DNA from 4 places in the Ruegeria sp. O4 genome. Region 1 is predicted to be linked to each of the others. Evidence: riboswitches for the same ligand, from Rfam matches in the RefSeq annotation. Region 1 holds a riboswitch; each other region holds the start of a gene.

Region 1 (7,269 bases):
TCACCGGTAAGAAAGCAGTTGTGCGACAACCCAAAGATTGAGGTTAGGTGACCAAACCTAGAATAACGACAATGGCCAGCGTCACCTCAGAGCCAATCGCCATCTCAGCATAAGGATTTCTGCTATTGATCTTAGCGGTCTCATCGATGAGCCTCGTGGTCTCAGCGTTCATCTTGGCGATCATCTGATCGAACTGCGCTTGGTCCACCTCACCTACTCCCGCTTTGGTCGTACTCTTTGAGCCTATTGGACTTACGCGGGGTTGTCACCGAAGGCATTAACCCGAACTTCCGCAGGTAGTTTGGAGGATATAAGGCGCATCCTCTGGAGGATACAGAAAATTCAACACGTTGTTTTTATTGTATTTTACTAAGAAGTCTCGATTCCGGTACTCGCCTCCAACTACATCCTAATCGCTGACTTGGCCCCGCAGTACGCGCGTGTGACGCTTGGTATTTTCAGACGTTCATGGCCCGCGATTCTGTCGAACTGCGGGCCAGATATGGCGTGTTTTTTCGGAACACCTGCCTACCCCTGCTCGTTCACGGGGCGCGATGTAGTCTGGTGTTTGCCTTACCCTCAGGCGCGCCCTTGTGGCACAACCTCGTATCCCGGCTCTTCCGGTTCATCATCCGTCATTTCGGCTGGAAAGCCCGGGGCGGTGATATCCAGGCCGGTTGCCTCTTCCAGCCGTTTGATAATATTTGGTGAAAGCTCGCGTTCGCCATATCGTGCGATACCATCGTTAAAGATGTTGATCATCACCGGGTTTATTTCCAGCGGCACCCCGGCGCGGTCGGCGACCTCCTGAAACAAACCGATATCCTTCTTCACCAGATCCATGGTGAAGGAAATATCGCGCGACCCGTTCAAGATGACCTGACTTTCGGTTTCGTGCACGAAGGACGTGCCGGACGAGATTTTGATCGCCTCATAGGTCGTGTTCAGATCCATCCCCGCAGCCTTTGCCGTAACTAGTGCTTCGGCGCAGGTGATCAGGTTGGCGGTGGCAAGATAATTGGTCATCACTTTCAGCACCGAGGCCGAACCCAGTTCGCCGGTGTGCAAAACCCGGCGGCCCATTGTCGTCAGGAACGGCAGAATTCGTTCAAACGTTTCCCGGTCACAGCCCGCAAAGATCGAGATATTGCCCGTCGCGGCACGGTGGCACCCGCCAGAAACCGGGCAATCGACGGCCGCACCGCCGCGCAATATGACTTCGGCTCCCAGGCGTTTGACTTCGGCCTCGTCTGTGGTCGACATCTCCATCCAGATCTTGCCGGGGCCCACTTCGGGCAACATCTCCTTCATAACTGCGTCCGATGCTGCCGGAGACGGCAGACAGGTGATCACCGCATCGCAATCGCGCATCAACTGGGCGGGCCCCTCAGCCGCCTTTGCACCTTTGGCGACAAACTCGGCCACCAGATCCGCGTTCAGGTCATGAACAGTCAGATCAATGCCGTTGCGCAAAAGGGATCCCGAAAGCTTGCCGCCTACGTTACCCAGACCGATAAATCCCACTTTCATATGACGCATCTCCAAGTTCGTCGTTTTCCCGTCATGCGACCACATACCGAACACATTCTTCATGCCGCCGAACGACGCCTACAGGTCGCTTTTTTCACCTTGGCTTATTTGTTGCGCGCGAACCGCTTGACAAGCGGGTCGGCGGTGCCGCATGTCCCGGACGTTGGTGTCGGCAACAGCCGATGAAAAGGGAATGCGTCAACGGTTCATCCGCCAAACGCAGCCGCCCCCGCGACCGTGACCGGAGAGGATGCCCAATGCCACTGGCCTGTGCCGGGAAGGCGGGACATCCGACAGAGCGACCGCTCTGGCATCCGCAAGCCGGGAGACCTGCCAACACCCGAAGTTGAAACCGGGCGGGGTGTTCCGGTGTCGGGTCCATGTGCAGACGTGGTGCCCGCATGAAACCCCGTCCCCCGCGAAGAGGATTTGGGGGGATGAGAGACATGACCGAGACCGCACCGGTAGAACTACTGGTCTGCACGACTTGCCGCCGGGGTCTGCCCGTCGAGGATGACGCTGAGCGTCCCGGCACATTGTTGCACAAGGCTTTGGAACAGGCAGCCCTGCCAGATGGCATCATTCTGAAACCTGTCGAATGCCTTTCGAACTGCGATCAGGGCTGTTCCATCGTTCTTCGGGGCGGGCCGGATCGCTGGACCTTTGTTTACGAGAACCTGAACGAAGTCGATCACGTCGATGTCATCATCGATGGTGTGACCAAGTATCTGGCCACAGACGATGGTCTGGTGAAGTGGCGCGACCGTCCTGAACATTTCCGCAAAAACTGCGCCTCGCGCATTCCCCCGATTGGAGGCTGAGATCATGTCGAACCTAGAAAAACTTCCCGTCACCGTGATCACCGGCTTTCTGGGCTCGGGCAAAACCACGCTGGTGCGTCATCTGATGCAGAACCCGCAGGGAAAGCGTCTTGCGATTGTTGTTAACGAGTTTGGCGATGTGGGTGTTGATGGTGACATTCTAAAATCCTGCGCGATACCGGATTGCCCTGCGGAAAACATCATGGAACTGGCAAACGGCTGCATTTGCTGCACCGTGGCTGATGATTTCATTCCGACCATCGAGGCGCTGATGGCGCTGGAACCGCGCCCGGATCACATCCTGATCGAAACATCCGGCCTTGCACTGCCCAAACCGCTGCTGAAAGCATTTGATTGGCCTGATATCCGTTCGAAAATCACCGTTGATGGCGTGATTGCGCTGGCCGATGCCGAGGCTGTGGCCGCCGGTCGCTTTGCTCCGAACGTTGAAGCGGTGGATGCCCAACGGCTGGCTGATGACTCGATCGATCACGAAACACCCTTGTCCGAGGTGTTCGAAGATCAAATCTCGTGCGCGGATATCATCCTGCTGACCAAGCCCGATCTAGCAGGTCCCGAAGGTGTCGCGAAAGCCAAACAGATCATCGCCGCCGAGGCACCGCGGCCGCTTCCCGTTGTCGAGGTCGCCGAGGGTGTCGTCGACGTACGTGTCGTGCTTGGCCTTGAGGCTGCCGTCGAAGATGACATGGACGCGCGCCCGTCACATCACGATGGCCATCACGATCATGAGCATGACGATTTCGAGAGCATCATCGTCGAGTTGCCGGAACAGACCGACCCTGCGGAACTGGTAGCCAGAATCGAACGTCTTGCGACTGAGCTGAATATCCTGCGCGTCAAAGGCTATGCCGCCGTCGCTGGCAAACCGATGCGCCTGCTGGTTCAGGCTGTCGGCGCGCGGGTTCGTCACCAATACGACCGCCCGTGGGAGCCCGGTGAAGAGCGCCGCTCGCGCCTGGTCGTGATTGCCGAGCATGACGACATCAAAGAAGCCGAAATCCGTGATATCCTCGTGGGTGTGACCGAGGTTGCCGAGTAAGTCATGCACGTCGTCTTTCGCGAAAGCCACGGGCTCGAGGAAACCGAGACCCCAACCGATCTGGGCCAAAGCCCGGGTGATCTGGTTGTGCTGTCCTTTTCCGACAGTGACCTGGGCGCTTTCGCGGCGGGCTGGCATCGCGGCGGCGGGCCTGAGGGGCGGATGCCCACGATGCGGCTGGCCAATCTTGCGGCGCTGAAGCACCCTCTGTCCGTCGATACCTATGTCGAACAGACACTTGAGGGCGCAAAGGGCATCCTGATCCGTCTGATAGGTGGCGTGCCCTATTGGTCTTACGGGCTGCAACAGGTTCTGGCACTGGCGCAAGCCAAAGGCATCGCGTTAGCCGTTTTACCGGCGGATGGGCGTGAAGACACTCGGTTGGATGAGTATTCGACCCTGCCCCTCTCGACCCTGAGGCGGCTGGCACATCTGTGTGACACCGGCGGCGAAGTCGCCGCGCAGGCCGCATTGGCCCAGATGGCCTTGGCAGCAGGGCTTTATGCCGGGCCAGTAATGGGCGCGAAAACCCTGCCCGAATGCGGTGCGTGGTGTCCAGATCAGGGTGTCGTCCCGGTGGGTTCCGCATTCCAGAACGATACGAAACGCATCCTTGTCACCTTTTATCGCGCGTATCTGACATCCGCAGACACCGCCCCGGTCGCGGCCCTGATCCGCAGCCTGCGCGCCCGCGGGCTTCAGGCGGTGGGTCTGTTTGCCCCGTCGCTCAAGACCCCAGCCGCTGCCGACTGGCTCAGGGAACAGGTCGTCGCCTTGCGACCGTCGGCGATCATCAACGCCACTTCATTCTCGGGCAAGGGCGCGTCCGGCACGTCGCCTCTGGACGCAGCGGATGTGCCGGTGTTTCAGGTCGCTCTCGCCACCTCGCGACGCAAGGCCTGGGCGGAGGCCGAACGCGGCCTGTCACCCGCCGACCTCGCCATGCATGTGGTATTGCCCGAAGTGGACGGGCGAATATCGGCAGGCGTTGTCTCTTTCAAAGAACCGGGCAAGCGCGATCCGCATTTGGAATACTCCCGTTTTGCGCATCGGGCCGAGTCGGACCGGATCGAGGCGATCATCGATCGGGTATCGGGCTGGCTTGCCCTGAATGACAAACCCAAGGCAGACCAGATCCCCGCGTTGGTACTGTCCACATATCCCGGCAAAGACTGGCAAATGGCCCATGCGGTTGGTCTCGACGCGCTGGCCTCGGCTGAGGCGATGCTGTCTGATCTTTGCGGTGAAGGCTACGACATCGCGGCTGGCGATCCGGTTGCCGACGCACTCTTGGACGCCCGGATATCGTGGCCGCTTGAGGATTATCTGAGCGCACTCGCTGAATTGCCCCAAACCCTGCGCACCGATCTGCACACCGTATGGGGCAATCCTGAGCAAGACCCAACTTTCGCTCAGGGCGCGTTTCACTTCACGGCTTTGCGACGCGGCAAGGCGCTGGTCGCACTGCAACCAGAGCGCGGAACACCCGAACTGCGTGATGACGACTATCACGACCTTTCGCGTACCCCGCGCCATAGCTATGTGGCCTTCTATTTGTGGCTGCGCAAAGGTCTTGGCGCGGATGCGCTGATCCATATCGGTGCGCATGGCACACTGGAATGGCTGCCCGGCAAATCGGTCGCCCTATCAGCAGACTGCTGGCCCGAGGCGCTGATCCGTGACCTGCCGGTGATCTACCCGTTCATCGTCAACGACCCGGGTGAGGCCGCGCAGGCCAAACGCCGGATCAGCGCCGTGACCCTGGGCCACATCCCACCCCCCATGAAAGAAAGCGGAACGCCTGACCGGATGGTGCGGCTGGAAGCCCTGCTGGACGAGTTCTCAAACGCGGACGGCCTTGACCCCAGACGCCGTGACCGGTTGCAGGAAGATATCCGGGATGAGGCGCAAGCCATTGGGCTGGAGCACGATCTGGGCCTGAACCAGGCCACCAGCACCGCCGAAGCAATCACCCGCATCGACCGCTTTGTCTGCGATATCAAGGAAAGTCAGTTTGGCGACGGGCTGCACGTCTATGGGCGTGTCCCGGATGTGACCGGCAGTTTCGACCCAGCCCCATCCGCCCATGCCGAACGCAAGGCCCTGATCAATGCGCTGGCCGGCAAGCGGATCGAGGCTGGCCCGTCCGGCTCGCCCTATCGGGGCCGCTCTGACGTGCTGCCGACCGGGCGAAACCTGTTTACCACCGATCCTCGGTCTGTGCCCACCCGCGCAGCCTACGCGCAAGGTGTGAAACTGGCCGAGGAACTGGTACGGCGACACTTGCAGGAGGAAGGCGATTACCCGAAAGGGCTGATTGTCGATCTGTGGGGATCGGCCACCATGCGCACGGCGGGCGAAGAATTCGCCATGGCCCTGCACCTGCTGGGTGTAAAGCCGGTTTGGGACAAGGGGTCCGAGCGGGTTTCGGGTATCGAAGTGCTGCCCATCACCGACCTGAGCCGCCCGCGCCTGGACGTCACCCTGCGGGTTTCAGGCTTGTTTCGCGATGTGTTCCCTACGTTGTCAGCCCTTTATGGTCAGGCGGTCCGGGCTTTGTCAGAGCGTGATGAAGCGACCGACTGGAACCCCTATGCCGGTCACGCCCCGGCTGCGCGGGTGTTTGGCCCGGCACCCGGCAGTTACGGCCTGAACATGACCCATCTGTCCGAGACCTATACGGACGAAGCGCGCACCCAAGCCGGGGAGGCATGGCTGGAGGCCAGCTCGTACGCGCTGGAAGGTGAGCACGTTGCGCAAGACAAAGAGGGAATCACGGATCGTGTCGCCAATGCCGACAGTTTTGTTCACCTCCAGGATCTGACGGAAACTGACCTGCTGCTGGCCAACGATTATGCCACGCATGAGGCCGGTTTTGCCGCCGCCAAGAAATTCGTCGGCGGATCCGCGCAGCTTTACCATCTGGACAACACCAACCCCGATAATCCGCGCGCCCGGACTCTGCCGGAAGAAATCAGCCGCGTCGTTCATGCCCGTGCTGCCAACCCTGGCTGGATCGCGGGGATGCAGCGCCATGGTTTTCGCGGCGCCGCCGAGATTGCTGCGACGCTGGATCACATGGCCTCTTTTGCGCATCTGTCCGGAACCGTCGCTCCGCATCTATTTGATCTCTACCACGAAGCCACATTGGGCAATGAGGCCGTTGATGCCTTTCTGCAAGAGGCCAACCCGAAGGCCCATCAGGCCATGCAAGACAGGTTCCGTGCATTGCTGGAAGCGGGGCTTTGGAACACACGCCGGAATTCGATCCGTGCCGACTTGGAGGGTTTGGGATGAGTGCACCTATCGTTCAAGGCTGGTGCCCTGGCGCACATCGCCCGATGATGTCAGGCGACGGGCTGGTCGTGCGGGTCCGTCCGCGTCTGGCGCGACTGAGTGCCAGGCAGGCTATTGGTTTGTGCGAACTGGCTGAACGGTTCGGCAACGGCACCATTGACCTGACCAATCGTGCCAACCTGCAACTGCGCGGCGTGGATGAGCGCGACCACCAGCCGTTGCTTGTGGAACTTGCAGCGCTGAACTTGCTTGATACGGAACCCGGCATCGAAGTACGCCGCAATATTCTGGTCACTCCGCTCTATCAGGCGGGCGATTTGACCGCGCGGCTGACACTGGAGTTGATTGATCGACTGGCCGAATTGCCTGCTCTGCCCGCTAAGTTTGGTTTTGCCATAGATACAGGCCCGAAGCGCCTGTTGGCCTCGGATTCTGCAGATATTCGTCTGGAGCTGGGTGCCGGCGGTCCGATCCTGCGCGCCGACGGCTGCAAAACCGGGCGGTCTGTGACCGAGGATAACGCCATTGACAACGTGATCGCATTGGCCCTGTGGTTTTCTG
Region 2 (7,269 bases), on a different contig from region 1:
ATGTAATTCGCGACTGCACCGCCAAGGACGCGCTGTTCGATCCGATTCGCTAGAGCTTCTTGTTCTGGCAGTCCCGCGCATAGTCCAGCGCCTTGGCGGTGCCTTTCAGATCAATCGCCATCACCACCTCGCCTGCGGGATTGTAAACCGTCATCGTCTTGTTCTGGGCAATCGCGGTGACGAAATTCCGGTCGGTAAAAAACACCGTCGCACCCGGCACTTTGCGTTCATTGAACCCGATAGCGGTGGCATCAAAGCTCTTGCCGTCCAGTTCGAACCGGATGGGATAGCTTTTGCCTTGTTCAATATTGCCCCAGGCCTTGTTGTAAACGGCGAAGTACCCGCGATTACCCAGTGCGTCATAGCCCAGCCGCACGACCGAGAGGTCCTGATAGACCGTCTGGATCAGACACCCGTTCCCAAGCGCCGGGTCCATCATGATGTTCCAGCCTTCGACAAAGCCCTTGTCGACCAGTTCCTGCGACAGGGCAGCGGTTGCGGAGAAGGCGGCGAGGGTGAAGGCGAGAAGTCGGGTCACAATTGGTCTCCAGTATTGAGTAACTTGTTTGCCGCAACCCTATTTGACGTGCTGGACCAAACAAAGGGGCCATCTGCCTTAGAAATTACTAATTTTCTTTTGATCCTACCCGCTCAGATTTACATTTGCTAAAATGAAATCCAAAGCCATTTGTTCCGATCAATGCCTCTCGATACTTTGACGATACAATACTGGATGTCAGCATTCAAAAGTCTATTTGTAGCTTGTTTCTTAACCTCTTCGGTCATTCTGGACAGGGCGGTGTTCGCTGAAGTCAGCGGCAAGTTCCAATTTGACGCCGAATCCTACTGCGAAACGCATGGATGTAAGAAAGGCCCATCACTTTTTGATCCGCAAATCTTGGATCATGAGTGGCAACCTTTTGAAAGCTCAGACCTGTTGGTTTGGGGCGCGGACGTTTGTCTCGGGTATTTTCTGACCAAAGATGAGAGCGCGTGGAATGGCGGCATGACAGAAGACAAAGTTGGCGACAAACATGGGATCTATGTAGTCTTAGGCAATTTCTTGGCGCGGATTCACATCTTCGACTGGCCACCCATAGATGCCGCCAGCCCATATTCCGAATATGGGGTTTTTCAGTGCGAAACTACGAGCCGGCCTGAATACAAGCTGGACGCCGAGCGCAGCACAGAACTCAAAAAGTGGGTCGAGTTCAGGCTGACAAAGGAGGAAGGATGGGTCGGAAGCATCGAAAGCTTCACCGGGTACCTGAAAGGACTATTTAGGAGTGATGCTCTCGGCCTAACGATTCATTTCGAAAACTACAGTGGAGCGCGCGTCCGGTTTGAAGCGGACTATTGGGGGCCGCCGGTGCTGATTGACGAAACTGATGGGCTTTATTGATGTGCTAGTGTCTACAACCGGCTACAATTCCTTTCGCGCCCTGAGCGCCGCCGTGATCGTTCCGTCATCCAGATAATCCAACTCTCCGCCGATGGGCACGCCTTGCGCCAGTGAGGTCAGGCGCACCTGGCCTTCCAGCTGATCGGCGATGTAATGGGCGGTGGTCTGGCCGTCGACAGTGGCGTTCAGGGCAAGGATCACTTCGGTGATCCCTTCGGCCAGGACCCGATCCCTGAGGCGAGGAATGCGCAGCTCGTCCGGGCCGATACCGTCCAGTGCAGACAGTGTGCCACCCAGCACGTGATAGCGGCCTTTGAAGACCCCTGACCGTTCCATCGCCCAAAGGTCGGCGACGTCCTCGACCACGCAGAGTTCGCCGGTCGCTCGGGCCTCGCTATTGCATATGTCACAGATATCCGTGGTGCCCACATTGCCGCAACTCAGGCATTCGCGGGCGGTGATGGCCACTTGCTGCATGGCGTCTGACAGGGGCGTCAGCAGCAGAGCGCGTTTGCGGATCAGGTGCAGCACCGCGCGGCGGGCCGAGCGCGGGCCCAACCCCGGCAGTTTGGCCATCAGGTCGATCAGATTGTCGATTTCGCTGTTCGTGCCCATGGCCTGTCCTGCTTTGCGCCGGAGGGAGCCTCCGGCGGGAGTATTTGGGAAAAGATGAAGCTCAGAATGGTAGCTTGATGTCTTTGGGTAGGCCCATGCTTTCGGTCAGCTTGCCCATCTCTTCCTGTGAACGTTCGGCAGCTTTGGCCTGAGCGTCCTTGATGGCGGCCAGGATCAGGTCTTCGACCACTTCCTTGTCGTCGCCGTTGAAGATCGACGGGTCGATGTCCAGCCCCTTGAGTTCACCCTTGGCTGTGGCCGTTGCCTTGACCAGCCCCGCACCGGATTCGCCGACAACCATCATGTTGTTCAGCTCTTCCTGCATTTCGGTCATCTTGGTTTGCAGGTCTTGTGCGGATTTCATCATCTTGGCCATGTCGCCCAGTCCGCCAAGCCCGCCGAGTCCTTTCAGCATCAGTCGTCTCCTGTGTTTCTGTTTGGTTCTAAATACGGACCGCAGGCAGGCGGCACAAGAGGTCTCCCGCCTGTCCTGATCAGAGCGTCGCCGACCGATCAGTCATGCGCCTGCATTCCCACCCTCAGTTGTATCGTGGAGGGGCGTGAGTATGCCGGTTTCTTGAAACTTGGACCCACAAGCTTAGGGCTAATCCTCTTCGAAGGGGTCCCATTCATCTTCGACCTCGGGAAGGGCCTCGGTCTCAACCTTGGCGGCGCGCTGCTCCGGTGTTTCGATCCGAATGATCTTTGCCTTGGGGAATTGCGTCAGCACGGCCTGAACCAGCGGGTGTTCTTCGGCCTCGGCTTTCAGGGCAAGTTCGGCCCGGTCCCGTACTTCCGCAATGGTCGCCGCATCTCCGTCCGAGACAATGGAGACGGCCCACCGATTGCCGGTCCATCGTTGCAGGGCAGAGCCCAATCGCGACGCCAAATCCGACGGTGCCTGAGGCGTCGGGGTGAATTCGATCCGGCCGGGCTGATACGACACAAGGCGCACGCCGCTTTCCACCTCGACAAGCAGTTTCACATCGCGGTTTGTGCGGATCAGTTCCACCACATGCCCGAAGGTTGGATAGCGGGCCAGGGCCGTCTGTGCATCCTGCGACAGTGCGGCAACCGGTGCGCCACCCGCTCCGCGCGGGGGCGATGTATAAGCAGGCGGCGGGGTCGCGTTGGATTGCGTTGCCACCGGGGCCTGTCGCGACATTGACATGCCTCCGCCCGGCCCGCCGGGAGGCGGAGGTGGGGTGTCTTGCAGCCGTTTGATCAGTTCTTCGGGGCTGGGCAAATCAGCGACATGCGTCAGCCGGATAACGGCCATCTCGGCGGCCATCATCGCGTTGGGCGCCGCAGAGACTTCCTCCAGCGCCTTCAGCAGCATTTGCCACATCCGGGTCAGAACCCGCATCGGCAAAGCCTCGGCCATGTGCTGGCCCCGTGTGCGTTCGTCGGGGGAAACCGTCGGGTCTTCGGCCGCGTCAGGTGTGATCTTTACGACGGACACCCAATGCGTGATTTCGGCCAGATCGCGCAGCACGGCCAGAGGGTCCGCGCCTTCCGCATATTGCCCGCTCAGTTCAGTAAGCGCCCCTGCCGCGTCACCGCGCAGGATCATGTCCATCAGGTCCAGAACCCGACCACGATCCGCCAGACCCAGCATCGCACGGACCTGATCCGCCGTCGTCTCTCCGGCCCCGTGCGAGATTGCCTGATCCAGCAATGAGGTCGCGTCGCGGGCCGACCCTTCTGCAGCGCGGGTGATCAACGCCAGCGCATCGTCGGCGATCTGCGCGCTCTCGGCCCCGGCGATCTTGCGCAGCAGGCCGATCATGTCTTCGGGCTCGATCCGGCGCAGGTCAAAGCGCTGACACCGCGACAGAACCGTGACCGGCACTTTGCGAATCTCGGTGGTCGCGAAGATGAATTTCACATGTGCGGGCGGTTCCTCGAGCGTCTTGAGCAGCGCGTTGAATGCGCTGGTCGAGAGCATGTGAACCTCGTCGATGATGTAGATCTTGTAGCGTGCACTGGCGGCGCGATAGCGGACACTGTCGATGATCTCGCGGATATCGTTGACGCCGGTACGGCTGGCCGCATCCATTTCCATCACATCGACATGGCGACCTTCCATGATTGCGACGCAATGCTCGCACTGACCGCAAGGCTCGGTTGTCGGTCCTCCGGTTCCATCCGGTCCGATGCAGTTCATGCCTTTGGCGATGATCCGCGCCGTGGTGGTTTTTCCCGTTCCGCGAATGCCGGTCATGATAAAGGCCTGCGCAATCCGGTCGGCCTCGAAGGCGTTTTTTAGGGTGCGCACCATAGCATCTTGACCCACCAGGTCGGCAAAGGTTTCCGGGCGGTATTTGCGGGCGAGAACCTGATAGGCGGGGCTTGGCGTGTCTGTCATGTCTTCTCGCTCGGATTCGGTGCTTCGGCACAGCGTAGTGGCGGCGGCACTCCGCGTCCACTGTGGGGCGTGATGATTTTTTGTTTCAGAAACGGGCTGGTTTCCAACTAAACTGGTCCAGCGGATTTAATGACTCATTTCTTAAAGAGTACCTTGGGGGAGGACGCACTTCATGTCGCAGCTGGTCATTTTTGCTCTGCAGGTCGGAGGCGGAACGCTTGCCCTTACTTCAATGCCCGGGCGTGGCGGGGATTACGTCGGCGATCTGGATATGATTGCGGCTTGGAAACCGGGCCTTGTGATTTCAATGACGACGGATGTTGAAATGCTTCAGGATGGCGCGCAGCACTTTGGCAGCGACATCCAAAGCCGTGCCAGCCGGTGGGTTCACCTGCCGATCGAAGATTTTGGAGCACCGACGCAGGCGGTTCAGAAGGCCTGGCCAGAGGTCAGCGCCACGGCCCGACATGCGCTGTCGGGCGGTGGCCGGGTTCTTGTGCATTGCCGTGGGGGGTGCGGCAGATCCGGGATGATTGTTCTGCGACTGATGGTTGAATGCGGTGAACGCGCCAGCGACGCACTGGACCGCCTGCGGGCCGTGCGCCCCTGCGCTGTCGAAACCGATGCGCAGCTGGCCTGGGCGTCCCGGATCACCCCGGCACAGGTGGAAGTGGGATCAAGCTGACAGCTGCTGGGGTGCGTAGCCGGTTTTCCGGGGCCGGATCGTTGAAACCTCGATCATGGCGCAAGGCGGGTTCGCGACAATGCCCGAGGGCAGCGTGCTGAATGTAGGTCCGAAGATCAAATCGGCATAGGCATCAAGGTCCCGAATTGCCGTATCAGGGTGCGCCCCGCAGAAAACGCGAACGCTGTCGGATCGCGCTCGGATCGTTGCCATGCACCCTTCCGCGCAATGTGACAGCGCGCTGTTGCCTTCAAATTCGAAATCTTCGCTGGTGGCCGAAACCGCCTGCGCCATGGCTTCGGAAATCGAGCGGGCCAGTCGCGCCAAAGCCGGGCAGGTATTGCCCGTCCGCTGGCACACAGTTGCGCTGTATTCGTGTGACTTTGTCTTCCAGATCATCCTGCGCCCTCCGCGCGTGGTGGGCTGGATATTGGGGCAGGTGGGACAGCATCTCGCTGTCAGGACCTGCCCGGACACCCCGCCCGAGTTTCGGTTTCAGTTCCGATGGCAGGTCTCCTGACTTGCGGGTCATTGCTCTGCCGACCTTCCCAGCCCGTGGGCCAGTGGTATTTCGGCATTGCTTACCGCTTACAGTTGCGGGGGCAGTCGCGGACTTGGTTGATATCTGTGTGACCAGACAAACCGCACCGTGTTCCCTTTTCATCCCGACCTCTTGTGGGGGCCGGAAACCATCACACAACCGCTAGCGCCTGATCGCGTTCCGAGTCAAGCCGATCTTTAGGCCGGACGTTTGGTCATGCTGGATGCGGTTTACGTTCCGGCTTAGTTTCGTCGGCATCGAAGGCAGGCAAACCATTGTTTCAGCGAAAGCCGGGGATCATGTTGGATACGGAACAGACGGTGTTGATCGAAGATTTCCGCTTTCCGTCAGGGTCCGTGACCTTGTCGGCGCGGCTGTACCGGCCAGTGGGTGAGCCGGAAACCGTTGTCGTACTTAACAGTGCCACGGGTGTGCCGCGTGACTATTATCAACACTTTGCGCGATGGCTGGCTACCGAGCGGGGGATAGCTTGCCTGACCTATGACTATCGGGACTACGGGCTTTCTTTGGTCGGCCGCCTGAAAGACGCAACTGCAACAATGGCGGATTGGGCGTTGATCGACATGCCAGCGGCACGGGCCGAAATGCGCAGGCGGTTTCCAAAGGCGCAGCACTGGACCATCGGCCATTCGGTCGGTGCGATGCTGGGGCCGGTGCAGCCGGATATCGACCAGATCGACCGAATGATCGGTGTGTGTTCGGGACTGGTGACTTTGAAAGATCACCCATGGCCCTATCGGGGGTTGGCAGGGCTGTTCTGGTATGGCCATGCACCGCTGATGGTGCGGGCACTTGGCTATCTACCCGGCAAAGCAATCGGGTTTGGTTCGGACCTGCCCGCCTCGGTCTACTGGCAATGGCGCAAATGGTGTACAGCCCCTCTTAGCTACGTTCCCGAGATCGGGCAGAATTTGCCTGATGCGCATTGGGGCAGTTCTGGAACACCAGTGGATCTGTTCACGTTCGAAGATGACCAGATGGCTCCGCCCGAGGCGGTTTGGCGCCTTGCTGATTTGTATGGCCCCGAGGCCAGACGCCACCTTCTGAAGCCTGCTGAATTCGGACTGCCGGAAATAGGCCATATCGGAGCATTTGCCCGTCGCAATGCAGCGGTCTGGCCGCGCCTGATCGCCTGATCAGACGCGACGCAGGTTTTCCTAACACCTTGCAGTTATGGCCGTTTGCGAAGCTTCTTGTCCTGCATGACACCGCGCACCATCTTGCCGAACGCCTTGTCCCGCGCCCGCGATTGGGCAACGGTTTCCGAGTTTCGCTGATCTTCACGCCGCAGCTTGCGCCAACGGTCCAGCCGGGTCGGGTCAAGTGCGCCTTCGCCGATTGCGTTCTGCACGGCACAGCCGGGCTCGGTCTCGTGCTGACAATCCGAAAAGCGACAGCTTTGGCCAAGCTCCGTGATGTCCGAGAACACGTTGTCGATCCCGTCCTGAGCGTCCAGCAAACGCAGTGCGCGCATTCCCGGCGTATCGATCAGCCAGCCACCGTTACCCATCCGGTGCAACGCGCGCACCGTTGTCGTGTGTCTGCCCCGTGCGTCGTCTTCGCGAATTTCAGACGTGGCGAGGTTTTGATCCGTCATGGCGTTGCTGAGCGTCGTTTTACCTACGCCCGACGACCCG
Region 3 (7,269 bases), on a different contig from region 1:
ATGTTCCCAAAGCCACGCGGTGTTGCGCGTGTCGATGATCGCCGCGTTCTCAGCGGCATCATCCATGTCATTCGCAATGGATTGCGCTGGCGAGACGCTCCGTCCGATTATGGGCCACACAAGACACTTTACAACCGATGGGCTCGATGGTCCCACATGGGCGTCTTTGCACGTATCCTGACCGAATTAGCCGCTCAAGGCGATGAAACAGGCACGCTAATGATTGATGCGACGCATCTGAAGACCCATAGAACAGCGTCCAGCATGGGGCTCAAAAAAGGGGGCGCGGCCGCCTGATTGGCCGCACCAAGGGTGGGCTGAACTCAAAACTCCATGCCGTAACCGATGCGGTGGGTCGTCCAATTCGGCTATTCATGACGGCGGGAAACGTCAGCGACTACATCGGAGCACGGGCACTTTTACCCTCACTACCTGCTGCGGAATGGATGTTGGCGGATCGCGGATATGACGCCGACTGGTTCCGCGAAAGCTTGAAAGAAAGAAGCATCAAACCCTGCATACCATCGCGCCGGAACCGCAAGGACATCATCCCACATGACACAAAGATTTATCGAATCCGCCACAAGATTGAGAACATGTTTGGGCGGCTTAAAGACTGGCGTAGGGTCGCGACCCGTTATGACAGATGCCCTGTAATCTTCATGTCGGCCATTGCGCTCGCGGCAACCGTATTGTTTTGGTTATGAGTCCAGAGCCTAAGCAATCGCTCATTGCTTCAATCGGCGACGACTGTTTCCAGCCCAAACCGGACATTCAACCCAGGACTTTGCAATTCCGGCTTGGCGGGCTTTTTGGTCGAAGAAATTTCTTGCACCAAGGTGCTGAGCCCAAAAAGTTAACAAATCAGACCGTTCCTCTAAGCCGATGTTTTTCCTATGGTTGGTAAGAAGTACCAAGTCGGGAGGTCTTAATGAACAAGCTTATCTCAGTAACGGGTGCCGTCTGCTTTGCTTTCACTGGAGCTTGGGCCGACGAACATACCCCGCCCAACATTCTTGTCATCATGGCAGATGACGTAGGTTGGGCGAGCGTCGGCGTTTACCACGGAGGTGTCAAAAGCATCGAGACGCCGAACTTGGATCGCCTCTCCTCTGAGGGTGCTCGTCTCACAGATTATTATGCCGAGCCAAGTTGTACTGCCGGTCGATCAGCTTTCATGACCGGACAATTGCCAATACGGACTGGTATGCACACGGTTGGACTGCCGGGAGATCCGGTAGGTTTAAACCCAGATGACCCAACGCTTCCGATGTTCCTGAAAAAGTTGGGGTATACGACGGGGCAGTTCGGAAAAAACCATCTAGGCGACCTCAATGAGTTCCTACCGACTGCAAAAGGTTTCGACGAGTATTGGGGTTGGCTCTATCACTTGAATGCTATGGAATATACGTCTGATCCGGATTGGCCAGACGACCCAGAATTCAACGCGCAATTTGCGCCTCGCAACATCATTCATTCATTTGCAACAGAGGAGGTAGACGAAACAGTCGACCCGCGATTTGGAAAAGTCGGGAAGCAGCGCATTATTGATGACGGGCCTGCGCCTCCTGAGCGCCAAAAGACTTTGGATGACGAAGTGACATCTTACACGAAAGACTTCATTTCTCGTGCAGTAGAGTCGGACACTCCGTTTTTTGTCTGGATGGCTCCAGCCCGTGCACACGTCTGGACCCACCTCAGCCCCGAATACGAAGCTATGTTGGGCAATGGGCGCGGACTTCAGGATGTTGTCATGAAGGAGTTGGACAACAACGTTGGTAACGTTCTCAGCCACCTTGAGGATCTGGGAGTCGCCGATAATACCATAGTGATGTTCACCGCAGACAATGGCCCGGAAACACTGACGTGGCCTGATGGTGGTACGACACCGTTTCATGGGGAAAAGGGTACTACTTGGGAAGGTGGCTTTAGAGTTCCTGCGATTATTCGCTGGCCGGGCAAAATTCCAGAAGGTCAAGTCTTGAATGGCATCTTCAGCGGAATGGACTGGATGCCAACATTTGTAGCTGCGGCTGGAGGTCCGACAGATCTAAGAGAAAAGCTCCTAGAGGGATATGAAGGCTATAAAGTGCATCTCGATGGCTACAACCAACTAACTTACCTGACAGGTGAGGATAAAGAGAGCAATCGCCGCGAGCTGATCTACTATCAGGGTACGGACCTCCAAGCAGTACGCTACAACGATTGGAAAGCGCACTTTGTCGTTCAAAACCATGGCTGGTCAGGCCCGAAGGAAGAGTTGGTCGCCCCCTTGCTTTTCAACCTTCGCCGCGATCCTTATGAGAAAGCTGCGGATGAAAGCGGGATGTACGTCCGCTGGATGGGCGAGAAAATGTGGGCATTCGGTCCAGCCGCCCGTCTAGTGCAGGCACATCTCGCTACTTTCGAGGAGTTCCCTCCGCGCGGGAAGCCGGTCGCCAATCAAGACCATGTTGAAGAACAGACATCAACCGAAGGCGGCATCTCTCAGTAGAGGAAGCGAGGCAACCAATACGCCTTTCCCACCGCAGCGTGGGCATCCGGCTCGGATCATCGGATGCCCAAAATAACCGACTAGGAATTTCGCAAAAAGCGAAACCTCTACGAGAAGGAGTCCTCCATGAGTGCTAGATTAGTCCTTCTGCTTGCTGCCGTCGGCCTCGTGCCAATTGCGTTATCATACGGTCTGATGCCCGGCCGTTCGATCCCAGTTTTGCTGAGATTTCCGGTGGAAGGGACGAACCAAACCCACGTGTTCCGAGCGATTATGGGTCTTTACCTGGCAAACGCTCTGTTTTGGTTGGCGGCTGCTTCGAAACCAGAGTTACAACGCCCCGCGCTGTGGGTTCTATTTTTGTTTATGTCAGGACTGGCCGTTGGGCGCATACTAAGCATCCTTATCGATGGAGTTCCGAACGGGGTACTTCTCTTTTATCTTGCAGCCGAGATAGCTTTTGCAGCTCTGGCGGCGGTTTCTCTGAAAAAAGTACGAGGAAACAGGAAGTGGTAAAATGGTGAGGTCTGGCTTTGTTTTCTCGATGATCGCAACTTTATCAGTTTCGGCATCCGCTTTTGCACAATCTTCATCTGTCCAGACCGCGGTGGACGAAAACTTCTTAGAGCTTGAGACTGCCGTTTCCGAAGCGGGAGCTGCTCCAATCGCATCGATAGATCACGCGCGCCTGGCCAAGGCCGAAGGCGTCGAAATGCCAGCATCTCGTGTACTCGTTTTCTCTGATCCAGAGGTAAACACACCTATACTGGAGGAGAACGTACGTGCAGGTCTGGACCTTCCTTTTCGCGTTCTTTCATTCGATCAGGATGGTCGACCGCAGATCGAATACACAGACTCTCAGTTTCTCAAAGTTCGGCATGGTCTAATCAATACCCAAGCGTTGAATGCATTTGAGAACAAGTTGCTCGAAGTCCTGAACGACTTGGATGCAGCACCAGCGCCGACCAAAGGATTAGTTGCAAACCATGGCATCATCGAATTGCGATCTGAGCTCAGCGTTCCAGAGGCAGTGGAACGTGTCAGGACAGCTGTGATGGGACAGGACGATACAGTCTGGTTTGGGGAGATCGATTTTGCGGCCGAAGCGTCCCAACTGGGGACGGAGCTGCCGGATGCTGTTCTCTTGCTATTCGGCGGACCAGCGCCCGGTGGTGTGGCTATGGCGGACTTTCCGGCAATTGGTTTGGATGCCTTTTGCCAAAAACTATTGGTTTACGCGAATGAAGAAGGCGGCTCCGTAGTCATTTTCAATGACATCGCTGCTTTGGCGGAGTTGCACTACGGTTCTTCAGCCGAACCTCATCACGGTTTGAACAAACGGCTGACGGAGACATTTCGCAAGGCAATTGAGTAGCCGCTGTTAGGAAAACGCAAAAAACCTTTGCCGATTGGCCATCTTTTCGTCGTCCGCTTTGGGTTGATTTCAGCGGTTCTCAACGCAACAGGCCTACCACGCTTTGGGCCGTTCGTTAAACTTTGCAAAGGCCGCTTTCTGCGCATCGCTGACGTAGTACAGTCGGGATGCTGCGCGGCAGAGAAGCGAAGCTTTGCCCGATAAAGCGGAAGTTGACCCGAGCCATCTCAACATCCGATTTCGGTGCAGTGGGTAGCTCTCGAAAAAGTCTTCGAGGTGCGATGCTCGCCGAAGCCCGTCAAATTTGCGATGGACTAGTGTTGTTTCAATATTTGCGGCATGGGCCGGCACTTCTAGTGGTCTTGGTCTTTGTTCTACTTTTGCACGCTTATGCCTCCTGATTTTGGTCTTGCACGCTTATGCTTCACGCGTTGCACAGTTATGGTGTTTCATCAAATTTGTCGCTCTTTAAGCTATTGTTTTTAAAAGATTTTTTTGCACAACCTATGCGAGAAAATACTGATTCGTGCACGCTTATGCTCAATTTGCACCCTAATATCACACACTATGAATCTAGGTCCGGATTTTGGCGCGTTCTCAGCGGCTTTTCTGATATCAGCGCCATGTTGAGACGCGCAGGTGCATGCTCTTGCGAGAAAATAGGAAAGACCCCGGAGTTTTTTCTTGCCGCAGGGTAAGTGTTAAGGTACCCGCGTTTTACCGGTCCCGATGTGGCTAAGAGGGAATCCGAGGTGCCTTTTGGTGCCAACCGGAACTGCCCCCGCAACTGTAGGCGGCGAGCGCTGTCCATTTCCGTCACTGGGCCATTTTGGTCTGGGAAGACAGGACAGACAAAGACCCGTCAGTCAGGAGACCTGCCGGTATGAAACCGAAACACACCGGGCGGGGTTGTCCGGGGAGGTTGCCGAAGAAACGCGCCGGGCGGTCTATTTTCTACCCTGCGCTCACGGCAGGCAGTAAAGCGTCTGTTGCTTCGGTAAATGCCCATTCACCCGTTCTCTGGTCATTGACACATGGAGATCGATTGTCATGTTTCTACGCACTGGCCTGATTGGCCTTTCCTTGCTGGCTACCAGCGCTGCCTCCGAAGGAAACTTTCCCCTAACTATCGAAAACTGCGGTCACTCGGTCACGTTTGACGCGCCAGTGACGTCGTCAGTCACGGTCGGCCAAGCCGCGACCGAGGTGCTTTATGCGCTGGGTCTGGGCGAGCAGGTTCTTGGAACCTCGGTCTGGTTCAACGAGGTGCTGCCTGAATATGCCGAGGTGAATGCCAAGGTAGAGCGTCTGGCAGACAATGATCCCAGCTTTGAAAGCGTTGTTGCCAAGCGGCCGGGACTGGTCGCAGCGCAATATGAGTGGCATGTCGGACCCGAGGGCATCGTCGCCACGCGTGAGCAATTTCACGAACTGGGCATTCCAACGTACGTAATGCCTGCAGATTGCATCGGCAAAGACAATACAGTCGGCGGCGATGGCACCCGCCTGCAAGCGTTCTCGACCGATACGCTGTATCAGGGTATCGAAGAACTGGCGGCAGCCTTTGATGTATCCGAACGCGGCACGGACCTGGTTGCCGAGTACAAGGCCCGCGAAGCCGCAGCCGTCGCCAAGGCGCAAACCGTGAAGCTGGACGATGTGTCAGCCGTATTCTGGTTTTCCTCTCCTGAAATGGAAAGCGACCCGTTTGTGGCCGGACAGAAAGGCGCACCGGGATACATGATGAGTAAATTGGGTATCCGCAACGTCGTCGAGACGGATGAAGAATGGCCAACAGTGGGCTGGGAAACCATTGCCAAGGCCAATCCGACGGTGATTGTTATCGCCAAGATGGACCGCCGTCGCTTTGCTGCGGACGACTACCTGAAAAAGCTGGAGTTCCTGCGCACTGATCCGGTGACCAGCCAGATGGATGCGGTCAAGAATGACCGGATCGTCATTATGGATGCGCAGGCCATGGACGCCACCATCCGCGCAATCCCGGCGCTGGAGGATCTGGCCGAGAAGCTGGATACCATCGGAAACAACCTGTGAACGAGGTCGCCGCAATCTTACGGCAGGGTTTCAAGGCTGCGTGCCTTACCGTGCCATTGTTGATTGCGGCGGTTCTTGCGGGCGCGATGATCGGGGAAACCTCTCTGTCGCCCGATTTGGTTCTCTCCGTTCTGGCCAACAAGCTGGCCGGAGCGGACTTTCCTGTCGACCCAATTGATCAGGGTATTATCTGGAGCTACCGGATTCCTCGCGCTCTGGTCGCTGCGTCCTGCGGTGCCGGTCTGGCTGTCGCAGGGGTCGTGTTGCAGGCTTTGCTGCGAAACCCGTTGGCCGACCCTTACATTTTGGGCATTTCTGCCGGGGCCTCGACGGGTGCCGTGGCTGTAACCATCGCTGGTTTGGGTGGGGGGGCTTTGTCGCTGTCTTTTGGCGCGTTCAATGGCGCGCTTTTGGCTTTTGGTTTTGTCGCGTTGCTGGCCCGAGCCGCTGGCGCAGGGGGCGGACGGGTTGCGACGGCACAGATCGTCCTGGCGGGAATTGCCGGGTCTCAGTTGTTCAATGCGCTGACGGCCTTCATCATCGCCAAATCCGCCAATGCCGATCAGGCGCGCGGGATCATGTTCTGGCTGATGGGAAACCTCAGCGGCGTGCGCTGGCCGGATGTGTATCTGGCCATTCCGGTGGCCCTTGTCGGTTGGCTCATTTGCCGCTTTCACGCCAGAGCACTGGACGCCTTTATTTTCGGCTCTGATTCAGCGGCCTCGCTGGGCATATCGGTACGTCGGGTGCAGGCAACCCTGATCTTTGCGACCGCGCTCACGACAGCTGTCATGGTTTCTATCGTCGGATCCATTGGCTTTGTCGGGCTGGTCATCCCTCATGCTGCCCGGTTCCTTGTGGGACCGGGGCATCGCAGGCTTATCCCAACCTCCGCCTTGATCGGAGCGGTCTTCCTGATCGGCGCAGATATCGTGTCGCGCATCATCATCCCGGGTCAGGTTCTGCCGATTGGGGTGGTCACCGCTCTGATCGGTGCGCCTGCCTTTGCCGTAATTTTGGTGCGCGGCCAGAGGAGCGCCCGATGAAGATCGAGGCGCAAAACCTGACATATTCCGTTCGCGGCAAGACTTTGCTGTCAGACGTATCCTTTGTCGTGGAGCCCGGCGAAACACTTGCTTTGGTCGGACCTAACGGTTCGGGAAAATCAACGCTGATGCGCCTGCTGGCGGGGTTGGTACGTCCGGTTTCAGGAAAAGTCGTCATAGCGGGTCATCCCGTTTCGCATTTGTCGCGCAGACAAATTGCCCAACGGATTGCCATCGTTGAACAACAGGCTGATACGGCCGAACGCGTGACTGCACGATCCGTGGTCGAACTGGGCCGC
Region 4 (7,269 bases), on a different contig from region 1:
ACAAATCCGCGTTGGTGATCGTCAAATTCGGCAACTTGTTCTGGGCTGCCCTTTGCGGCGGTTTCGAAATCGTCGGCTTGTCGTGAAGAATCGGACATGGAACTTCCCCCAAAGCGTCAGGTTTATGACGACTTTAGCAAGGTTTCAGGCGTGTGGGTGGTTTTGACAAGTGGAAGGCCGCGTAGCGGCCTTCCACACGTTCAGCTTAACCCCAGCAGAGGTCCATGCCTTCCTGAACCGAGATGGACTCGACGCCGTCGGCGGCCTTATCCGTCACAAGCGCCACGCCAGTGTCAAAAAAGTCCTTACCGGGTGTGTTCTCGGGTTTCGTCCCTTCGTCCGCCCATTTCTTGACAGCCTCAACGCCCAGCGATGCCATCAGCAGCGGGTATTGCTGGGATGTTGCGCCGATGACCCCGTCCGCCACGTTCTGCACGCCGGGGCAACCGCCATCGACGGAAACGATCAGCACGTCATTCTCGCGTCCGATAGCCTTGAGCGCCTCGTAAGCGCCCGCTGCCGCCGGTTCGTTGATGGTATGCACCACATTGATCATCGGATCTTTGGCCAGCAGGTTCTCCATCGCGCGGCGGCCGCCTTCTTCGTTGCCAGCGGTGACATCGCTGCCAACAAGACGCGGGTCGTCTTCATCGCCAATCACGTTCGGATCGGCCAGATCAACACCGAACCCCTGCAGGAACCCCTGATTGCGAAGCACATCCACAGTGGGCTGGCTGACCGCAAGGTCCAACGTGGCGATTTTGGCGTCGTTTGCCGCATCTCCCAGAGTGGCTTTTGCCCATTGTCCGATCAGAAGCCCCGCAAGGAAATTGTCGGTGGCAAAGGTCGCGTCGGCCGAGTCGATAGGCTCAAGCGGGGTGTCCAGCGCAATCACCAGCAGCCCGGCATCGCGGGCCTGCTGCACCGCCGGAACGATGGACGACGTATCCGACGCGGTCAGCAGGATACCCTTTGCGCCATCCAGAATGCAGGTTTCAATGGCCTGAACCTGAGTTTCGTGGTCTCCGTCGACTTTGCCGGCAAAGGCCTTCAGCGTCATGCCAAGCTCTTCGGCTTTGGCGGTCGCACCCTCTCTCATTTTAACAAAGAAAGGGTTGGTATCCGTCTTGGTGATCAGGCAAACGGTTTCACCTTCGGCCATTGCACTGCTTGCCATGGCCGTAACCGCCAGCGCCGTGGCGCCTGCAAGTTTCGCAAGTTTCATCGGTAGTCCTCCCAGTTTTCCCAATGCCCGTCCGGGCATACGTTTGATCGGGCGAAAACCGGCCCGATCGAACGTGAAAACCATCACAAGATTCGAATTTCGAGTCAATAAATAAATCACTCTTAATTATTATTGACAGAAAGGAAGGGTTTCAACATTGTCGTCATGAAGGGGATGGCCGTGTCTGCAATGAACTCTTTGGACAATACCACTGGCGTACGCGAGCCAGATATGCGCGGCACCAACCAAAGTGGAATGCGGGCCCGAAATGAACGGCTTGTCCTGTCACTGGTCCGGCGCCATCAGGCCCTCGCAAAATCTGAAATCGCGCGGATGACCGGGCTGTCGGCGCAGACGGTCTCGGTCATCATGCGCCAGTTGGAAACCGATGGGCTGCTTCTGCGGGGCGAACCGATCCGGGGAAAAGTCGGACAGCCCTCGGTTCCCATGCGCCTGAACCCGGATGGCGCTTATTTCTTTGGGCTCAAAGTCGGGCGGCGCAGTACCGAATTGGTGCTGACGGATTTCCTTGGCAATGTCAGGCACCGTGAGCGGCGGACTTATGATTTTCCGACACCCGAGGCGACATTGAGCTTTTCCAAAGAAAGCCTCGACAAAGTGATGGCGTCACTGTCGCCCGAGGCGCGCAGCCGGATCGCGGGTCTTGGGATTGCGATGCCGTTCTACCTTTGGGACTGGGCGCAGACATTGCAGGTTCCGCAGGAGAAAATGGATCCGTGGCGTGACGCGGACCTGAAAGGCGCGCTGGCCGCAAGCTATGACTTGCCGGTATTCCTGCAGAACGACGCAACGGCCGCCTGCGGTGCCGAGCTGGTCTTTGGCCCTGCGGAAGGTCCACGAGATTTCCTGTATTTCTATGTCGGCTTCTTCATCGGGGGTGGAGTGGTTCTGAACGGCTCCATCTTTTCGGGGCGGGGAAATGCCGGTGCGCTTGGTCCATTGCCTGTGCCGGACGACGCAGGCGGAGTAAAACCATTGATAGATGTCGCCAGTCTTTATGTGCTGGAGCGCGCAGTTGGTGGGAATGCCGAAACAGCCGGCTCAATCTGGGAAACGACACAGCATTGGGACATACCGGAAACCCACCTTGAGAACTGGTTGAAACAGGCGGCGCACGGGATCGCACATGCCATCGTCTCGTCTTGCAGCCTGATCGACTTCGAATCTGTCAAGATTGATGGCTGGATGCCCACAGGCATCAAGGCGCGGCTGGTGGAATTGGTCGAGGTCAAGCTATCAGACATGAACCTGACCGGGCTTGAACGGCCCTTGGTGCAGGTGGGGACGGCAGGCCCGGATGCCCGCTCATTGGGGGCGGCCAGTTTGCCATTGTCGGAAAGATACCTGCTCGAAGGGTAGGTTCATTCCCGAAAAACCCTGACCTGCATCCAAAGCGGATCCGTCGGAAAAAGGGCATCGCCCGCTAAACTTTTTGACAGCCAGCGCAATTGATCGTTGACGGATGCCGAAGAAGTCTGGCAAGCCGCTCGGCATGTCCGGTTCCGGGGCGTGCTCTGGAATCAATAGGGAATGCGGTGCGGGCTTTGGCCCAATTCCGCAACTGCACCCGCAACTGTAAGCGGCGAGCAGGGCTGAAGTGCCACTGGTGTTAATCCGGGAAGGCCAGCCCAACGCTTTGACCCGCAAGTCAGGATACCTGCCGGACATGTGCCTTTGACAAGGGCACTCCTAATCGGCGACGGGATGTGCGTCGGAGCAGGATGCTTGAAAAAGCAGCTTAGCTTGGACGTCCCCGCAGTCAAAACGCATCTCGTACCGGGGTTGGTGCGATGGGACAAGGACGACTATTGATGACCAAGCTGCTTTCCGCAGCCGCTGTGGCGATGGCGCTTCCAGCGATGGCAAATGCGCATTTCCTGCTGGAATACACCGCTGACACCATGATCGACGCACCGGGGAATGTTCCGGTCAAGCTGATCTTTTGGCATCCGTTCTCGAACGGGCATGTCATGGATCTGGACAAGCCGCAGGAATTCTACGTGATCCACAACGGTCAGAAAACCGATCTGCTGGATACCCTGGAACCCGTACGTTTCACCGGCGGCGAAAACGAAGGCGCGGCATTCAAGGGTTATGTTCCCGTCAAACGGTCGGGCGACTATGTGTTGGTGACTGTTCCCCAGCCCTATTATGAGGAATCCGAGGATATCTATATCCAGCAGATCGCCAAGGCATTCCTGAACCGCAATGAACTGCCGACCGACTGGATGAACCCGGTGGGCCTGCCGGTTGAGATCATCCCGCTCAACAAACCAACCAACATCATCGCGGGTTCGACGTTTACAGGTCGGGTTATGGCCGAAGGCCAACCGGTTGCGGGTGCCGAGATCGAGATCGAGTACATGGCCGCAGAACCGAACATGGAAAGCGCGGCCGCTTCCGCCCCGTCGGTCTCGCCGATGCCGGGTGGTGCATTGGTCGCAACTTCGGATGATAACGGGTATTTCACGTTTGGCGTTCCAAAAGCCGGATATTGGGGATTTGCCGCACTCGGCGCCGGTCCCGTGACCGAACACAACGGCAAAGAACTCAGTCAGGACGCGGTCATCTGGATCCGCGCCTGGGATTTGGAGTAACCGTAGATGCACATCGTTGACGGAGCCTTGTCCAACCCGGTCGTGATCGGCGGAGCCGTCGCTGCGGCGGGTGGGATTGCCATGGGCCTCAGGTCGCTGGATCTTGATCGCATCCCCACTGCGGGGGTGCTGTCTGCCAGCTTTTTCGTGGCATCGCTGATCCATGTGCCGATTGGCCCTTCGTCAGTGCATCTGATCCTCAACGGTATGGCCGGGCTTTTGTTGGGCTGGGCCGCATTCCCGGCCTTGTTCGTCGGGCTTTTGCTGCAGGCCGTCTTCTTTGGCTTTGGCGGGTTGACGGTATTGGGGATCAACACCCTGAACATCGCGTTGCCCGCGGTTTTGGCCGGGCTGATCTTTGGCCGCCTGATCGCCCATGGCTCACCTCTGCAAGGTGCGATATGGGGCGGGGTCGGCGGTGCCTTTGCCATCGCCGCCACAACCGGCATGGTTGCGTTTTCACTGGCCCTGTCCGGGGATGCATTCCTGCCAGCGGCCAAGCTTGTTTTCTTTGCACATATTCCTGTCATGGCGATCGAGGCGATCCTGACTGGGTTCGCGGTTTTGCTGGCGCGCAAGGTCAAGCCCGAGCTGTTTGTCAAAGGAGCGGCCGCGTGAGGTACCTGGCGATCATTCTGGTGCTGTGCTGCGCACCCGTACCTGCCTTGGCGCATAAGGTCATCGCCGGAGTGTTTGAATCCGGTGACGCCATCGAAGGCGAAATCGGCTTTTCCAACGGTGACATGGCAAGCGGGGCCGAGGTCATCGTCAACGGCCCGGACGGAGCCGAGCTGGGCCGTATCGTAACAGATGCAGATGGGTTTTTTATCTACACGCCAAACGCGCCGGTGGCCCATACTTTCTTTGCAAACCTTGGTGCCGGGCATGTGGCCGAGGTCACCATGCCCGCTGCGGATGTCGCCCGGATCATGGGCGTTGAAGCGGAACCCGACACCGCGCCGACAAACGCACCTGCCCAGACAGCGGCGGTGCTCAGCGATGAACAACAACAGGTCATTGCCAGGGCCGTGCGGGATGAGCTGCGCCCGCTGCGTCGGGAAATCGCCGCCTACCGCGAACAAAATGACCTGCAAACTGTTCTGGGTGGGATCGGATATATCGTCGGTCTGTTTGGTCTGGGCTTTTACTTTGCGGCACGCCGCAAGCTGGCGGCCTGATGGCGCACGTTCTGGGGCAACAGGAAAGCACGCTGGTCAAAGCGGGCGCGCAGCGGCGCGGCGCGATCAACCCGCTTGATCCAAGGATGCGGATCGTCATGGCGGTTGTCTTCGCGGTGGTGACTGTCGCGGTGTCCTCGCTGACGGCGCTGTGCGCGGCTTTGGTGGTGTCCCTTTCGCTTCTTGCCGCGTCGCGTCTGCCCTGGCGGAAAACGTTGAAACGCATGGCCATGATGGATGGGTTCATCCTTTTCATGCTGGTGCTGTTGCCATTCTCCATGCCCGGCGACCCGATGTTCACGCTCTGGGGGTTTCCCGCAAGCTGGCAGGGTTTCTGGAAAGCGGTCGAGATCGCTCTGACGGCCAACGCGGTCATCCTGTCCCTTATGGTGCTGGTCGGCACGATGGAGCCGGTCACTCTTGGCCACGCCCTGCACCGCCTGCGCTGCCCCGAAAAGCTGGTTCACCTTCTGATGTTCACCATCCGCTATATCGAGGTTCTGCGGGAAGAATACCTGCGCCTGCGCGCGGCCATGAAGGTACGCGGATTTCGCCCGGCAACAAACTGGCACACCTATCGCAGCTTTGGCTATCTCGTGGGCATGATGCTGGTGCGCGCGATCGAAAGATCCGAACGCATACTTGATGCGATGAAATGCCGGGGGTTTTCAGGCCGTATGCTGCTGCTTCAGGACTTTGCCCTGACCCGAAGGGACATCGTTTTTGCCGCAGGTCTTGGTGCCCTTTGCGCGGGTCTGATCATACTGGATTTGGCATGACACTGATTGCGCTTGAAGATATCTGCTTTGCCTACCCTGGTCAGCCACCCGTTCTGGACGGTGCCAGCCTCAGCCTGTCCGCCGGTCAACGCCTGTCGCTGACGGGTCCGAACGGGGCGGGAAAATCGACCTTGCTGCGCATCACGCTTGGCTTGCAGCGCCCACGGTCCGGCACGGTCACGATCTTTGGTCAGCAAAGGGTGCAAGAGGCCGATTTTCACGACGTACGCCGCCGGGTGGGGCTTGTGTTTCAGGATGCGGATGATCAACTGTTCTGCCCGACCGTCGCCGAGGATATCGCCTTTGGCCCGCTCAACCTGGGCAGAACGCGCGACGAAGCGCTTGCTATCGTTGAAAACGTATTGAGTGATCTGGACCTGATGCATCTGAAGAACCGCATCACCCACAAATTGTCAGGGGGTGAAAAACGGCTGGTTACGCTGGCGACCGTTCTGGCGATGGAGCCCGAGGTTCTGCTGCTTGATGAACCCACCAACGCGCTGGACCCACGGAACGAGGCCCGGCTGCTGGAAATCCTCCGGGAATTGCCGCAAGCGATCCTTCTTGTCAGCCATTCCCCGGCCTTCCGTGCTGAACTGGCACCGGATGCGCTGGATTTGCGAGACGGAAAACTGGTTGCTGTCTGACAGGACCAATCCGGGTTCAGCCCTGCCGCTTCCGGCTCATAAGCCCATATCTGACCGCCCATGCCCGAAACGACAGACGTCTGCGCCGGTCCTGTTTCACCGGGTGTTTTGATTGCGCGCCACCTTTTCGGTTGAACTCGAAAACGTCGATGATGCGCTCGGCGCAACCGCAGGCTTCGCCCATGCCAACTTTGGCAAAGTAGAATTTTTCGAAACGTTCCGGGTTTTGCATAGCGCCCCTCCTGTTCAAGCGTAACCCCAAAAACCAAGTGCCGCCAAATCACATTGTTGCGGTCGCAGAGGGGGTCCTATGGCGCGGCAAAGGTGCTTCCCGTCCAGACATTGTCCAGTTGATTGAAAACCGGCGAGGTGATGAGCATCTCGGCAGGGTACAGCAATTGCAGCTCATCCGCGAACCGCGTGACGCCGGGTACAAGCCCGGTGATGTTCTGCCACGCGGCCCAGCTGCCGGGATCGGACAGGCTGGTGGGATTGCCGGGATCAGCCGCCTGGTGCCAACCGGCCGCATTCAGGATCGGTGTAAGGGCAAAGCGCGCATCGTTGCTGTCAACCTCGGAACAGGCAGCAGCATCGCATTCCCAGCTTGTCCAGTCTGCCGCCGCGATGGTCCCGGCAATCGGGGCGGCGGCGTCGATGACCCGTGCCAGAACCTCGAACCCGCCACCCGCAGTCGGACGGCTGAGCGACAGGGGGTCGGTGGCCACGGCATGCAGCGCCGCAGTTGGTGCCAGGCTGAGGGTTCGACCGATCAAAGCCAGCTGTGCAATACCGTCGGTCACCGGGCCTGATCCGGCGGCCGGC

What was found. Region 1 has a riboswitch for cobalamin ahead of ACR0J7_RS17165 (DUF1636 domain-containing protein). Riboswitches for the same ligand answer to the same signal wherever they lie in the genome.
Region 2: another riboswitch for cobalamin. It lies ahead of ACR0J7_RS17890 (hypothetical protein); the one in region 1 lies ahead of ACR0J7_RS17165 (DUF1636 domain-containing protein).
Region 3: another riboswitch for cobalamin. It lies ahead of ACR0J7_RS09255 (ABC transporter substrate-binding protein); the one in region 1 lies ahead of ACR0J7_RS17165 (DUF1636 domain-containing protein).
Region 4: another riboswitch for cobalamin. It lies ahead of ACR0J7_RS19565 (DUF4198 domain-containing protein); the one in region 1 lies ahead of ACR0J7_RS17165 (DUF1636 domain-containing protein).

The regions. Positions count from the first base shown of each region.
Region 1 covers NZ_JBQERO010000019.1:62,384-69,652, reverse strand. The annotation lists gene ACR0J7_RS17175 (hypothetical protein) at 44-208, opposite strand; gene ACR0J7_RS17170 (NAD(P)-dependent oxidoreductase) at 580-1,575, opposite strand; cobalamin riboswitch at 1,678-1,882, shown strand; gene ACR0J7_RS17165 (DUF1636 domain-containing protein) at 1,977-2,351, shown strand; gene cobW (cobalamin biosynthesis protein CobW) at 2,356-3,411, shown strand; gene cobN (cobaltochelatase subunit CobN) at 3,415-6,708, shown strand; gene ACR0J7_RS17150 (cobalamin biosynthesis protein CobG) at 6,705-7,269, shown strand, end outside.
Region 2 covers NZ_JBQERO010000022.1:5,099-12,367, forward strand. The annotation lists gene ACR0J7_RS17855 (ribonuclease T2 family protein) at 1-53, shown strand, start outside; gene ACR0J7_RS17860 (hypothetical protein) at 50-538, opposite strand; gene ACR0J7_RS17865 (hypothetical protein) at 734-1,402, shown strand; gene recR (recombination mediator RecR) at 1,424-2,017, opposite strand; gene ACR0J7_RS17875 (YbaB/EbfC family nucleoid-associated protein) at 2,079-2,432, opposite strand; gene ACR0J7_RS17880 (DNA polymerase III subunit gamma/tau) at 2,622-4,385, opposite strand; gene ACR0J7_RS17885 (protein-tyrosine phosphatase family protein) at 4,558-5,070, shown strand; gene ACR0J7_RS17890 (hypothetical protein) at 5,062-5,469, opposite strand; cobalamin riboswitch at 5,560-5,778, opposite strand; gene ACR0J7_RS17895 (alpha/beta hydrolase family protein) at 5,911-6,768, shown strand; gene rsgA (ribosome small subunit-dependent GTPase A) at 6,804-7,269, opposite strand, start outside.
Region 3 covers NZ_JBQERO010000006.1:5,611-12,879, forward strand. The annotation lists one part of gene ACR0J7_RS09235 (IS5 family transposase) at 1-286, shown strand, start outside; one part of gene ACR0J7_RS09235 (IS5 family transposase) at 286-707, shown strand; gene ACR0J7_RS09240 (arylsulfatase) at 932-2,494, shown strand; gene ACR0J7_RS09245 (DUF4345 domain-containing protein) at 2,621-3,010, shown strand; gene ACR0J7_RS09250 (DUF302 domain-containing protein) at 3,012-3,869, shown strand; cobalamin riboswitch at 4,574-4,766, shown strand; gene ACR0J7_RS09255 (ABC transporter substrate-binding protein) at 4,920-5,924, shown strand; gene ACR0J7_RS09260 (FecCD family ABC transporter permease) at 5,939-6,970, shown strand; partial or broken gene ACR0J7_RS09265 (ABC transporter ATP-binding protein) at 6,967-7,269, shown strand, end outside.
Region 4 covers NZ_JBQERO010000029.1:13,429-20,697, forward strand. The annotation lists gene ACR0J7_RS19550 (ABC transporter permease) at 1-98, opposite strand, end outside; gene ACR0J7_RS19555 (substrate-binding domain-containing protein) at 206-1,225, opposite strand; gene ACR0J7_RS19560 (ROK family transcriptional regulator) at 1,400-2,605, shown strand; cobalamin riboswitch at 2,727-2,925, shown strand; gene ACR0J7_RS19565 (DUF4198 domain-containing protein) at 3,058-3,843, shown strand; gene cbiM (cobalt transporter CbiM) at 3,850-4,461, shown strand; gene ACR0J7_RS19575 (cobalt ABC transporter permease) at 4,458-5,021, shown strand; gene cbiQ (cobalt ECF transporter T component CbiQ) at 5,021-5,800, shown strand; gene ACR0J7_RS19585 (energy-coupling factor ABC transporter ATP-binding protein) at 5,797-6,447, shown strand; gene ACR0J7_RS19590 (hypothetical protein) at 6,464-6,679, opposite strand; gene ACR0J7_RS19595 (hypothetical protein) at 6,756-7,269, opposite strand, start outside.